One region of the Hafnia paralvei genome, then DNA from elsewhere that is predicted to be linked to it. Evidence: predicted binding sites of a transcription regulator. Region 1 holds the regulator's gene; the other holds the start of a gene.
The links. Region 1 encodes PurR, which represses purine synthesis genes. Its sites were predicted from a motif close to CANGCAAACGTTTGCNTG; they were not measured.
Positions count from the first base shown of each region.

Region 1 (5,903 bases):
TGGAAGGTGTGTCACATCTTGCCCATTAATTTTCACTTTTCCTCGTCGTGAAATCGGAGCATGTGCATGTCCTGCAAGCGCTAACAGCAAGCTTGATTTTCCACACCCGCTCGGCCCCATTAGCGTAAGCGTTTCTCCGCCGGCCACACTCACGTTGAGTTCAGGCGTTAGCGGCACATCATGTAAATAGACTTGAAACTGTTCGAGAGTCAACGTGCTCATTGCTGCTTACTCCTTGAGAATGTGACGGGGATAAACAGTGCTAACCCGTAGCCGAGCAGTGGCAGAAAGGTTTGCCACAGAGCTGCAACGGCGGCCATGCGGCGATCGATTCCGCTGGCGTAGGCCACCGTTTCGGTCGCTAAAGTAGGGAAACGACCAGCCCCGAACCCCAGAGTCGGCAGATAAAGGCCGATACTGACAGCAAAGCCTAGGGCGACGGATATCGCCAGCGGTTTACTCAATAGTGGAATTTTAATATGCCAGAAGCACGACCACGGGGTTTTCCCTAGTGATTGGGCCGTATAAAGGAGTCTACGATCAAAAGCCTGCCATGTGCCGCTCAGACTGAGGAAGTAGTAAGGCGTAATAAACAGCGCATGGGCGAAAATCACGCTGGGCAGCAGGCCAATCACGTCGAACCAAGCCGCTAAATGTTGTAAACCAAAAATCAGACTGATTTGCGGTAGCAAAAGAGGTGTGAGTAGCAGCCATAATCCCGTGATTTTATGGCGTAAGAATTGCCATTCAAGAAAGCCTACACAGAGAATCAGACTACAGAGATTGGCGATGCCAGCGATGAGCAGGCTATTGATGATGGGGGTACCGAGTTGGCTTAGGCTGCTGAGCCAATAATCGAATGTCCATTGCAGTGGTAAGGCAGCAGGGAACGGCCATCGCCAAGCAATCGACCAGATAAACAAAACGCTATACGAACCCAGCGTCAGCAGTATGCCAACGATCCATAGAGGCCGTAGCGTCATATGACGTTTATAGCGTCTTTGACCGTGCGCGTTGCGGCAATAGCGCAGCCAGGCCCTTTCAATCATCAGCCAGAGGACAAAACTAAAAAGCGTGATCCCAAGCAGGAGCAACGTTCCGCTGGTCGCCAATACTTGATGCGTCAGTGCCGGATCGGTCATCCATTGCCAAATCTGTAGGGATAGCGTTGTGGGCTGCTGTGGTCCAAGTAAAATAGCGATATCCACCACGGATAAGCCAAATGCCAACACGCAGAAGACGGGCAACCGCAGGCCGCGCAGAATCTGTGGCACTAACAACAGCCACCAGACGCGAGTTGAAGGATAGCCTAGCGCCACACCTGACTGTATTTGTCGTCGAACATCAATACGTCCGGCGATATTCAGCGCCATTAAAAACAGGAAAGGCGTTTCTTTCACCGCTAATAGCAACGTCAATGAAAGTGCATAAGGATCGTTGATTATCAGCCAATCAGGTGGGCGAGAGTATCCGGTAAGCGTGGGGGAAATGACCCTTAGCAACCAGCCCGATGGGGACAACAGCAGGATCAATCCGGTCGCTAAAGCAATGTGCGGTATAGCGAGAATAGCAGTGGAGATAACCCGCGCGATATGACTATTCTGTCTGAGAATGACCTGCCCACATAACGCCAGAGCTAGCCATAGTGATATTAGCGTGGCGGCAAAACCACTGAATATGCTCAGCGTGATGGATTGCAATATACCTGGCCATTGTAGCAACAGGTGCCACGACGCAAGAAAATGGCTAAGGGAAAAAGTATCTGAAAGGGGTTGAAGCATAACCAGTAGCGCCGCCGCAATCGGCAGCGCACCAGCAAGTATCAGCACAAGAGGGAACAGCGCGAGACAGGAGCAGCCGTTCTTCATCGCTTAGCGGCGATAGTCCAGATAAGGGCCATCGGCTACTGAACGACGCTCTACCAATTTAGGGTGCACTTCGATAGTCTGAGAATCTTCGCGTTTGCTCACGATACGATCAAGCAGCATATCAAAGGCCATCGCACCTAGACGCTCTTTCGGCTGATGAATAGTGGTTAATGCCGGAGTGAAGTAACGTGCGTTACGTACGTTATCATACCCGATCACCGAAATATCTTGTGGGACGCGCAACCCCATTTCATCTGCGGCGCAGATGGCGCCCATGGCCATGATGTCTCCACCCACAAAAACGGCTGTCGGTCGATGCTTTTGCGAGAGGATTTGGTGCATAGCTTTGTATCCAGACTCGGGTTCAAAGTCACCTTCAACCATCCACTCATCGCGCGTTGGGATATTGGCCTCTTGTAGCGCTTTCAGGAAGCCCCGCAGGCGTCCACCGCCGGTATTGCGCGACAGCTGTCCGGTAATGGCACCAATGTCACGATGGCCGCGTTCAATCAAATAACGGCCCGCTAAATAGCCCCCTTCGAAGGCGTTATCTTGAATCGCATCGGTAAAGTCGCTGCGCTGCGTTCCCCAATCCATAACGACCATCGGAATATTGCGGTAGTCTTCTAGCGTCTGTAGTAGGTTCTCTGGATACTCAGAGCACATCACCAGCAGGCCATCAACACGCTTTTGTGCCAACATGGCGAGATAGGCTTTTTGCTTTTCTGGATTGTTATGCGAATTGCACAGAATTAGGGTATAGCCTTGGCTGTAGCAGGCGTTCTCTACGGCTTCGATGACCTCAGCAAAATAGGGCGCTTCACTGGAGGTGGCCAGTAAACCGATCGATTTAGTGTGGTTAACTTTCAGGCTACGGGCGACGGCACTGGGAGAATAGTGCAGCTCTTTAATTGCCTCCCATACCGCGGCTTTGGTCTCTTCGGCGACAAAGCGCGTTTTATTAATGACATGAGACACAGTCGTGGTGGAAACGCCCGCGCGTTTTGCCACATCTTTAATCGTTGCCATGAAACAGATGACTCCTAAGCTTATGTAATCAAAACATAGCTATTGTGTTAATCGTTTGCTTACGTACATCTAAAATTACACCGAATGAAAGCACATAAAATAAATGAATATGCAGAGACTTCGAGTGCCAGCCTATTCTTTTTCGTTATGAAAGCTGATACGTAGCAGTAAACCGTAAATTTTGGCCTATAAAATGCAAAAGGGGAAGTCAAAATTAGGGGATAAGAGAAAGAATAATAGAATGATTTTCTGCGTGTGATCTCATTTGATGTATGTAAAAATGATTTCACACACTTTCTGCAAGTGTTTATGTATAATAAAAATTGATCTGATAACGAAATGCGGGAGATGAGCACATGGAAACCGATCTGAAATATTCCCTAATGACGACGGTTGCTGCTTTGGCAGTTATTGTTATCTTTAGCTTTGTAGCAGCGCTGCACTGATTTAAAGACGTGTTGGAATCTTTAGTTATTAACATGACTAAAACAAAAGGCGGTCAATCGACCGCCTTTCTTATATACGTACGTTAAAAACTTATGCCAAGTTTTTAGCGACGAATTCCCAGTTTACCAGAGCCCAGAAGTTCTCCAGATATTTAGGACGCGCATTGCGGTAATCGATGTAGTAAGCGTGTTCCCAAACGTCCACGGTCAGCAGTGGTTTGTCGCCGCTGGTCAATGGGGTTGCTGCGTTTGAGGTATTAACGATAGCTAAAGAACCGTCCGCTTTTTTAACCAGCCACGTCCAGCCAGAACCAAAGTTACCCACGGCAGATTTAGTCAGTTCTTCTTTGAAGGCTTCGAAAGAACCAAAGGCTTTGTTAATGGCGTCTGCTACTGCGCCAGTAGGTGCGTTGCCGCCTTTTGGAGACAGGCAGTGCCAGTAGAAGGTATGGTTCCAAACCTGAGCGGCGTTGTTAAAGATACCGCCAGTAGAGGTCTTGATGATCTCTTCCAGTGATTTACCTTCAAACTCGGTGCCTTTGATCAGGTTGTTTAGGTTTACCACGTAGGTGTTGTGATGCTTACCGTAATGGTATTCCAGAGTTTCTGCGGAGATGTGCGGCTCGAGTGCGTTTTTTTCGTATGGTAATGTAGGTAATTCAAAAGACATTGCTCTCTCCTATTATTGATCTATTTTGCGATGAAACAGTTACACGCAAGTGTTTTATGTTTCACGCATCACACTAACGTTAACGTCAGTGTGCGGGTTTTTAAATTTGAAACGATCTTGTTGTGCTCTTGTTATGGGGATCGATTTTAGCAAGTTTTGAGTCTAATAACAGGCTAAATTTTGCTTTTTGGTTATCAATTGATGAATTGTCCATCAGTAACACTGCGAGACATCAAGGTACTAAGGAAGGATATTGAGAAAGGAGAGGGGAAATTACAGGGATTATCCGTTATATGAATAAATCCCTGTTGCTTGGCATATCTAACGAATTGTTTTGGGCGTCATGACACGGCGAGCACCCACATAGTGACCCTGCCAATAATCGTTATCCAGATAGCTGATACGAATTTGTTCACCAGTGCGCGGTGACTGGATGAATTTACCTTCACCCATATAGACACCCACATGATCGGCAGCGCCACGGTTGTTAATGCGGAAGAAGACTAAATCGCCTTTTTGTAACTCAGTTTTCTTCACCGGAGCTGCATCGCGCAGATGATACATCTCGTTAGCTGTGCGTGGGATTTTGATACTCAGCAAATCTTGATAGGCATAGTAGACTAAACCGCTGCAATCGAACCCGGTGCTAGGTGATGAGCCTCCCCAGCGGTAGGGTTTGCCAACCTGATTCATCAGCTTGTTCATCGCGGTCTGTTTAGCATTCTGGTAGCGCTTTTTATGCTGTGGACTCAAACGGATTGGCTTGCCATCAACGATCTCAACATTATTCTGATTTAGCGCGAGCTTAGCCAATTCATTTTTGCTGTTTAGTTTGCCGCGTTGACGACCATAGCTCTTTTTATTGCTGACATGCGCAAGCGTTGCGGTTCTGGCGCTTGCCTTTTTCTCAGCAGATTTTTTATTTGGCTTAGATAGAGAGGCTAATACCGCTTTATCAATTTTCTTGCTGTTGGCTTTATTACGAGCAACTTCACGATTGCGGGCAAATTTGCTGGCTAAAGCGCTATTCTGCGAGGCCGACTCTTTTTTAGCGTTTTGTTTTTTACTCGCGACTGTTTTATCGCTGCTCTTTTTGTTTTTAGCGGTAGAAGTCGTTGGCGTTTTTTCTTTTTTGCTAGCCGCAGGCTTTCGCTTTTTACGATCGGCGGCTTCGCTACTGGTCGTGTGCGACTTTCGCTGATCGGCAACGACTTTATGCCCCGGAGAGGCATTGGCGGCATTAGCAAATAGCTGAGTAAACAGCAGAACAAAGAGTGCGATATATAGACGCATTGGTAGGTTCCAGGCTTTGTCCCAAGAAAAAAACATGGCAAACAGTATTAAATAAACAACAGGAACAGAACAGCATTCATTTCCGCTATTTATATTCTCTTTGTGACTAAATGTTACAAGAGTTAAATCGGATGCTGTTTTGAACAAATTCTGCTGTAAATCTAAACACGAACCAAACGGATATAGCATAGCACGTTTTTAGATTAAACTGAGCTTAAGCGATAAGGGATCGAAACACCTCAGAAATACCCCTATAAAAGATGGCGTTTTTTTCTAAGAGCGTCGCTGCGTACAATCCAGTACAATAATTTGATATGCACTTGCATGCTGTCTGCATAACACTGGTTAGAGGAAGTAAAACAAAATGACAATGACCACTATTGAAAAAATTCAGCGCCAACTAGCTGAAAACCCAATTATTTTATACATGAAAGGTTCGCCAAAATTGCCGAGCTGTGGTTTTTCTGCTCAGGCCGTTCAGGCATTGTCTGCGTGCGGCGAGCGTTTTGCCTATGTCGATATTTTGCAAAATCCTGATATTCGCTCCGAATTGCCAAAATATGCTAACTGGCCAACCTTCCCACAATTGTGGGTCGA
Region 1 covers NZ_CP083737.1:2,525,434-2,531,336, reverse strand. Annotated here, with positions in the region: gene K9N75_RS12000 (ATP-binding cassette domain-containing protein) at 1-222, opposite strand, end outside; gene K9N75_RS11995 (ABC transporter permease) at 219-1,868, opposite strand; gene purR (HTH-type transcriptional repressor PurR) at 1,872-2,897, opposite strand; gene cydH (cytochrome bd-I oxidase subunit CydH) at 3,254-3,343, shown strand; gene sodB (superoxide dismutase [Fe]) at 3,435-4,013, opposite strand; gene K9N75_RS11975 (C40 family peptidase) at 4,335-5,306, opposite strand; gene K9N75_RS11970 (Grx4 family monothiol glutaredoxin) at 5,677-5,903, shown strand, end outside.

Region 2 (5,903 bases), 2.2 Mb from region 1:
AGTGCCGACCTCTCAAACGCAGGCGTTGCAATTCGTCAGTTAAGTACCCGTTGGGAAGGTAGCCTGCTGCGCGCAAGCGGCAATTGGCATCGCAATGACAAACGCTTAACCATCGATGATATGACCATTGTGGGCTTGGAGTACACTCTGCCTCAAAATTGGCGGGAGATTTGGCAGACACCACTGCCAGCATGGTTGAACGATGTCATAGTGACCAAATTTTCTGGTAGCCGAAACCTGCTTGTTGATATTAATCCAGAATTCCCTTTCCAAATCACCGCACTTGATGGATTTGGCAGCAATATTCGCTTAGTACACAATCGCCTTTTAGGCCTGTGGGATGGACAGGCAACGTTCAACGCCAGCGGAGCAACCTTCAACAAAGTTGATCTCCAACGCCTTTCTATAACGCTAAATGCCAACGATCAGCAGATCGCCGTGAGCGAACTCAGCGCGCTGTCACAAAAGGGAATACTGGAGGCTAGCGCGTCGCTCAATCAGACTGGACGTCAGCTAACGCTGGATCTGAAGGGACAAGCGGTTCCAGCTAATCAATTGGTTGAATGGGGTTGGCCTGCTCTCCCGTTAAGCGGGGACGTCAATATGCAGTTAGAGCTGCAAGGCGTACTCACCGGTGAAGCACCGCTGAAACCAAGCGTGAACGCAACGTTGAATGTGCAAAGCGCAAGTGGACAACAGCTCACACAGAAAATGGTGAATGGCGTAGTCAATTAATATGCTAGCCCTCCCTACATAAGGGAGGGCTTCATAACTATTTATTCTTTTATCTTCAAGGTGTTAACTACACCTTTAGCGATACTTGCTGCTTCTTGCTGATTTTCGCCTGGCAGGGCGACCTGCATGGTCATTAGTTGATCGCCTGCTTTGGCCAGTACGATGCTGGAATAGGAGACTTGGCCTTTCGCCGTTTGCACACTATTCACTTCTTGGGCTGGCTGCCCGCTGACTTCAATACTCTTATCAGAAAGCACATTCAGGCTGGGATCGCGCGCTTTCTGTTGCTCTACCAAGCGCCCACTCAGCGTACTCAGGCTGTCAGAAGGTAGCGGAGCCATAATTACAATTACTGCCTGCTGCCCACTCTTATTCGCATAAACGTGCATACTGTTTGACTGAGAGCCTAATTTACCGCTCTGATCGGTCAACCCTGCTGGCAGAGTAAAAGTCACTTTCCCGTCAAGTAGGCTAATATTTTCTCCCGCGGGTACGCTAGCTTCTGCCGAGGTAGAGCCTTTAGCTGCAGAGTTGGCGCTGTCGGTTGATTGACCGTCACAGGCAGCAAGCCCTGCTACTAACAATCCCACTCCCACAAACTTCACTAAATTACGCATGGTAATTCCTTATATTGTCCTAACGTCTCGATTGACCAATAAACGTATCGCACCTTATCAGTGCATTAAATGCAAGTAACATATTGTAGCTTCGCTACTTATTATTGGTTCCGTGCGTTAAGCATTTCACCAGTCGTACTCGGTTGTCGGCTAGATTCTCAGCCTGCTCCAAAGCAGTTAATTGATAGCCATTTTTTATTAGCATAATCAGCATAGCGGGAAAACAGTTTCTCGTTTTCACTTCGATATACTGATACCCATGATTTAAAGCCCAATTTTCCTGTGTATGCAATAGGACTTGGGCTATTCCGTCACGACGATAGTCAGGCAACACGCCGCCTAACCAACTATAGAAAGTGGTGTCATTCAGAGCATAACCCAACTTAAAACCGACAGGTTTTTCCTCTTTATAAGCAACAAGAGCACAAGTTTCTTTATTATTCAGTCGGTTAATTAGGTCTTGTCGGTTATGCAGTGCGGAAAATTCTGGCAACAAACTATAGAGGAAATGAATCTCTTCAATGTTGGAGTGCTTGACGGTAATTGCGGGCATGACATCCCCCGGGGCAGGGATATCAGAGTATACGATACCGAGCAAAAGTACTCGGCATCGTAAGAAGGTATTAATTTAACTGTGGTTGCGGTTCAGAACGATGCGTAGACAAATATTTCAGTACCACGTTGAGCATCACACCGTACATTGGCAAGAAGAAAACTAAACTGATCAGCAGCTTAAATGTGTAATCCACCAATGCAATTTCTACCCAATTGGCCGCCATGAACGGATCGGTACTGTGATAAAAAGCAATAAAGAAGAACGCCAGCGTGTCACTAATATTGCCAAATAGCGTCGATGCCGTTGGTGCAACCCACCATGCACTGCGCTGACGTAGACGGTTAAATACGTGCACATCAAGAATTTGCCCCAGCACATAGGCCATAAAGCTAGCAACAGCGATACGCGCAACCATCACATTAAATGAGCTCAGCGCAGCAAAACCTTGCCACTCTCCTTGGAAAAATAGTGCCGATATGCAGTAAGAAATCAGCAATGCAGGAGCCATCACCGCCAGAATAATTCGGCGAGCCAAAGGCGCACCAAATACACGGACGGTTAAGTCAGTCGCAAGGAAAATAAACGGGAATGTGAATGCGCCCCACGTGGTGTGGAAGCCGAAAATTGAGATCGGCAGTTGCACCAGATAGTTACTGGAAGTAATGATCAGAACATGAAACACCGAAAGCCAACAAAGGGCTTTCATCCGCTGTTGCGGAGTAAAATCAAACATATTTTAGCCTTTTTGGAGATTGGGGTGAGGGAACCCAAGAAAAATAAGTGCATACGAGATGCGGCAGGCATGATACCGCGATAATTTTCATGCGCAATGGTTAATTTTAACGCAAACGTTCACGTCTATTGCAGACTATTTCGCAACAGGTAAACTAGGGCTGTTTTAAACTTCACGACGCCGCAGCCCTTTATTAATACGATTGCGCATCTTTAACATTGAGTAGCGCTCATCGTTTAACAACGCGGCCTTTAGAGAACGACCATGACCGATCTTTTCGCTAATCCGGATAAAACGCTGGATGCTCTTGGGCTTCGTTGCCCTGAGCCTGTAATGATGGTGCGTAAAACTGTGCGCCATATGGATGATGGTCAAACGCTGCTGATTATCGCAGATGACCCAGCAACCACCCGTGATATTCCGGGATTTTGCCGCTTTATGGATCACCAATTGATTGCGCAAGAAACTGAGCAAACGCCCTATCGCTATCTGGTGCGTAAAGGTTCCGCTTCCTGATTAGCGTGATGTTGAACCACGTACAATCAGTTCACCCGGATACTTTTGCTCCACGGTAGGCTGACCATCACCTTGAATACGCTTCACCAAAAGTTCTAACGCAGCATAGCCGATCTGATAGGTCGGCTGCTTAAGCGTTGTTATCCCAACGCCAGCCAACTCTGCCCATTCCAACTCATCAAAGCCAAGTAATCCAATATCACTTCCCCAGTTCAGACCTAGACGCCGTAGGGAACGGGCAACCTGTAAAGTAAGCGCTCCGTTCGCAGACATGATGGCCTTGCGCATACCGCGGTGCTGGTGACAAAACTGAGTTAACGTTTGATCCAGCAACTCGCCTTTATTGAGCACGACTTCGGCATGACAAGCCGTCAATTCTGGATGTTCCTGCATTGCCTTTTGAAAAGCGTGTAAACGCTCAAGACGCGTATTCACTAGGCCAAGGGGCTCGCTTAAGAACATAACGGCTTCAAACCCTTGCTCTAGCAAATGCTGTGTGGCTTCTGTGGCTGCACGGTGGTTATCTAATCCCACCATATCGCAAGAGAAATCCGGAATTTTGCGGTCGATAAGCACCATTGGCAATAAAGATTGTTGCAGTTTAGACAGCGCTTCCTCACGCATACCTACTGCATTCACCACAAGACCTTCAACGCGATAACTGCTTAAAAGCTCAAGATAATGCTGTTCCTGATTAATTTCGTTGTTGGTATTACACACCAGAAGCGTGAAACCTTGCACGCGGCAGGCCTCTTCAACGCCGCGCAAAACGTCTACGGAGTAAGGATTGGTGATATCAGCAATGATCATGCCGATGAGCCTTGTTTGCCCACCTTTCAGACTGCGCGCCATTTGACTAGGACGATAATTAAGCCGTTGAATAGCTTGCTCGATTCGCTTTTTGAGATCGTCTGATAGCAGGTGCTGTTCACCATTAAGGTAGCGTGAAACGCTGGTTTTACCGGTTTTAGCGGCCTTGGCGACATCACTAATGGTGGCTCGGGATCCCTGACTGCTCACGATATGCTCCTCACATATTCAACGAATACGCAAATTTAGCATAACCACAGGGGAACTGATGAGATAAGGTTTGCGAAATAGCCTCCCCTATAAACGGGGGAGGCTTAAAGAAAGGGAATTACATCGGGCTCAGCGTAATCTCTACGCGACGGTTCTGAGCTTTGCCTTCCGCCGTGCTGTTGGAGGCAATTGGATTTGCAGGCCCCATGCCCTGAGTGCGAACACGGCTAGCTTCGACACCCTGAACAATCAGCGCGCTTGCAACGCTATCTGCGCGCTGCTGAGACAAACGCATATTCAGATCCTGACTGCCGGTGCTATCGGTGTAACCCACCACGTTAACCGCCGTCTTAGGATATTCCTTAAGTACCATGGCCACGCCGGTCAGCGTATTCGCGCCCGCAGGTTTCAAAGTACTGCTGCTTGAGTCGAACGTCACATTATTTGGCATGTTCAGAATAATATTGTCGCCTTGGCGCGTCACGCTTACGCCCGTACCACGCATTTTGTCACGCAGTTTAGACTCCTGAACATCCATGTAGTAACCCGCACCACCCCCTAATGCAGCACCAGCGGCAGCACCGATCAACGCACCTTTACCACGATCGTGCTTAGAAGAGGACAGTACGCCAACGCCCGCACCAACTAACGCACCTAACCCAGCACCAACGCCAGCCTTACCCGCTTCAGACTCGCCGGTATATGGGTTCGTTGTACAACCAGACAGCAACAACGCTGCACATACTGCGCCAGCAATGCATAAACGGCTTTTACTCATTATGGAACCTCATCTTGCACAGAGCCTAATCGCTCAAATCATTTGCTGTAAAAAGGCTGGTAATACGCCAACCCAAAATCAAGACTTAAAAATCACGGACGACAAAGATCCGCGGGGAAGGCATTTCAGCAAATTATCGTTAAAAAATAATGGCTACAATTCCGAAAAATTGGCCGAAACGCATTAATAACCTAAATTTTGCTTAATCTTCCAACCAAGCACCGGGCCTTTTCTCCCACAACATAATCGCGGTCATATGCTGGGTATCTTCATTCAATTGGGTATCTTGTATCTCAAAACCTTCGTGACGATAAAAACGTAGCGCACGCTGATTCTCGGTATACACCTCTAGCATTAGCTGCGGGAAAATCATTTTCACATGCTGCATTAGCAGTGGGCCAATCCCCTTACCGTGAAAACGTTTATCCACAAACAGAGCCCCAATGAATTGCATCTCAAGTACGCTGATAAAACCTACGATTTCACCATCGTTCTCAGCTACCCACGTCAAAGCATGAGGTAAATAGGTATCGCGCACTACGGCTTCACTTTCGCGCCAATAGTGGGAAGAAATAAACGGATGCGCTTCGGTCGTGCTCACCAGCCACAACGCCATTATGGCGTCCATATCTTGTTGTATTGCTGGGCGGATCATGACTTAACATTTCCCACAGAAGCAGGTTTTCACATGATCGTTCACCATGCCGCTTGCCTGCATAAAGGCGTAGCAAATCGTTGATCCTATAAATTTAAATCCCTTTTTCTTCAACGCTTTCGACATCAAATCTGAGACTTCGGTTTTTGCCGGAACATTCGCTAATGTATCAGGGCGATTCAGCACGGGCTTTCCATCGGTAAACGACCAGAGGAACTGAGAGAAGCTCTCTCCTTCCTGCAGCATTTTCATATAGACACGTGCGTTAACGACAATGGCGTCTAGCTTCAAAC
Region 2 covers NZ_CP083737.1:27,503-33,405, reverse strand. Annotated here, with positions in the region: gene K9N75_RS00165 (AsmA family protein) at 1-735, shown strand, start outside; gene K9N75_RS00160 (DcrB family lipoprotein) at 777-1,352, opposite strand; gene K9N75_RS00155 (GNAT family N-acetyltransferase) at 1,447-1,905, opposite strand; gene K9N75_RS00150 (7-cyano-7-deazaguanine/7-aminomethyl-7-deazaguanine transporter) at 1,976-2,641, opposite strand; gene tusA (sulfurtransferase TusA) at 2,906-3,157, shown strand; gene K9N75_RS00140 (LacI family DNA-binding transcriptional regulator) at 3,158-4,177, opposite strand; gene K9N75_RS00135 (OmpA family lipoprotein) at 4,296-4,955, opposite strand; gene K9N75_RS00130 (N-acetyltransferase) at 5,158-5,610, opposite strand; gene K9N75_RS00125 (DNA-3-methyladenine glycosylase I) at 5,614-5,903, opposite strand, start outside.
Region 2: K9N75_RS00150 (7-cyano-7-deazaguanine/7-aminomethyl-7-deazaguanine transporter) is a predicted target of PurR. The motif match lies at 2,750-2,767, and genes of this name have one in related genera.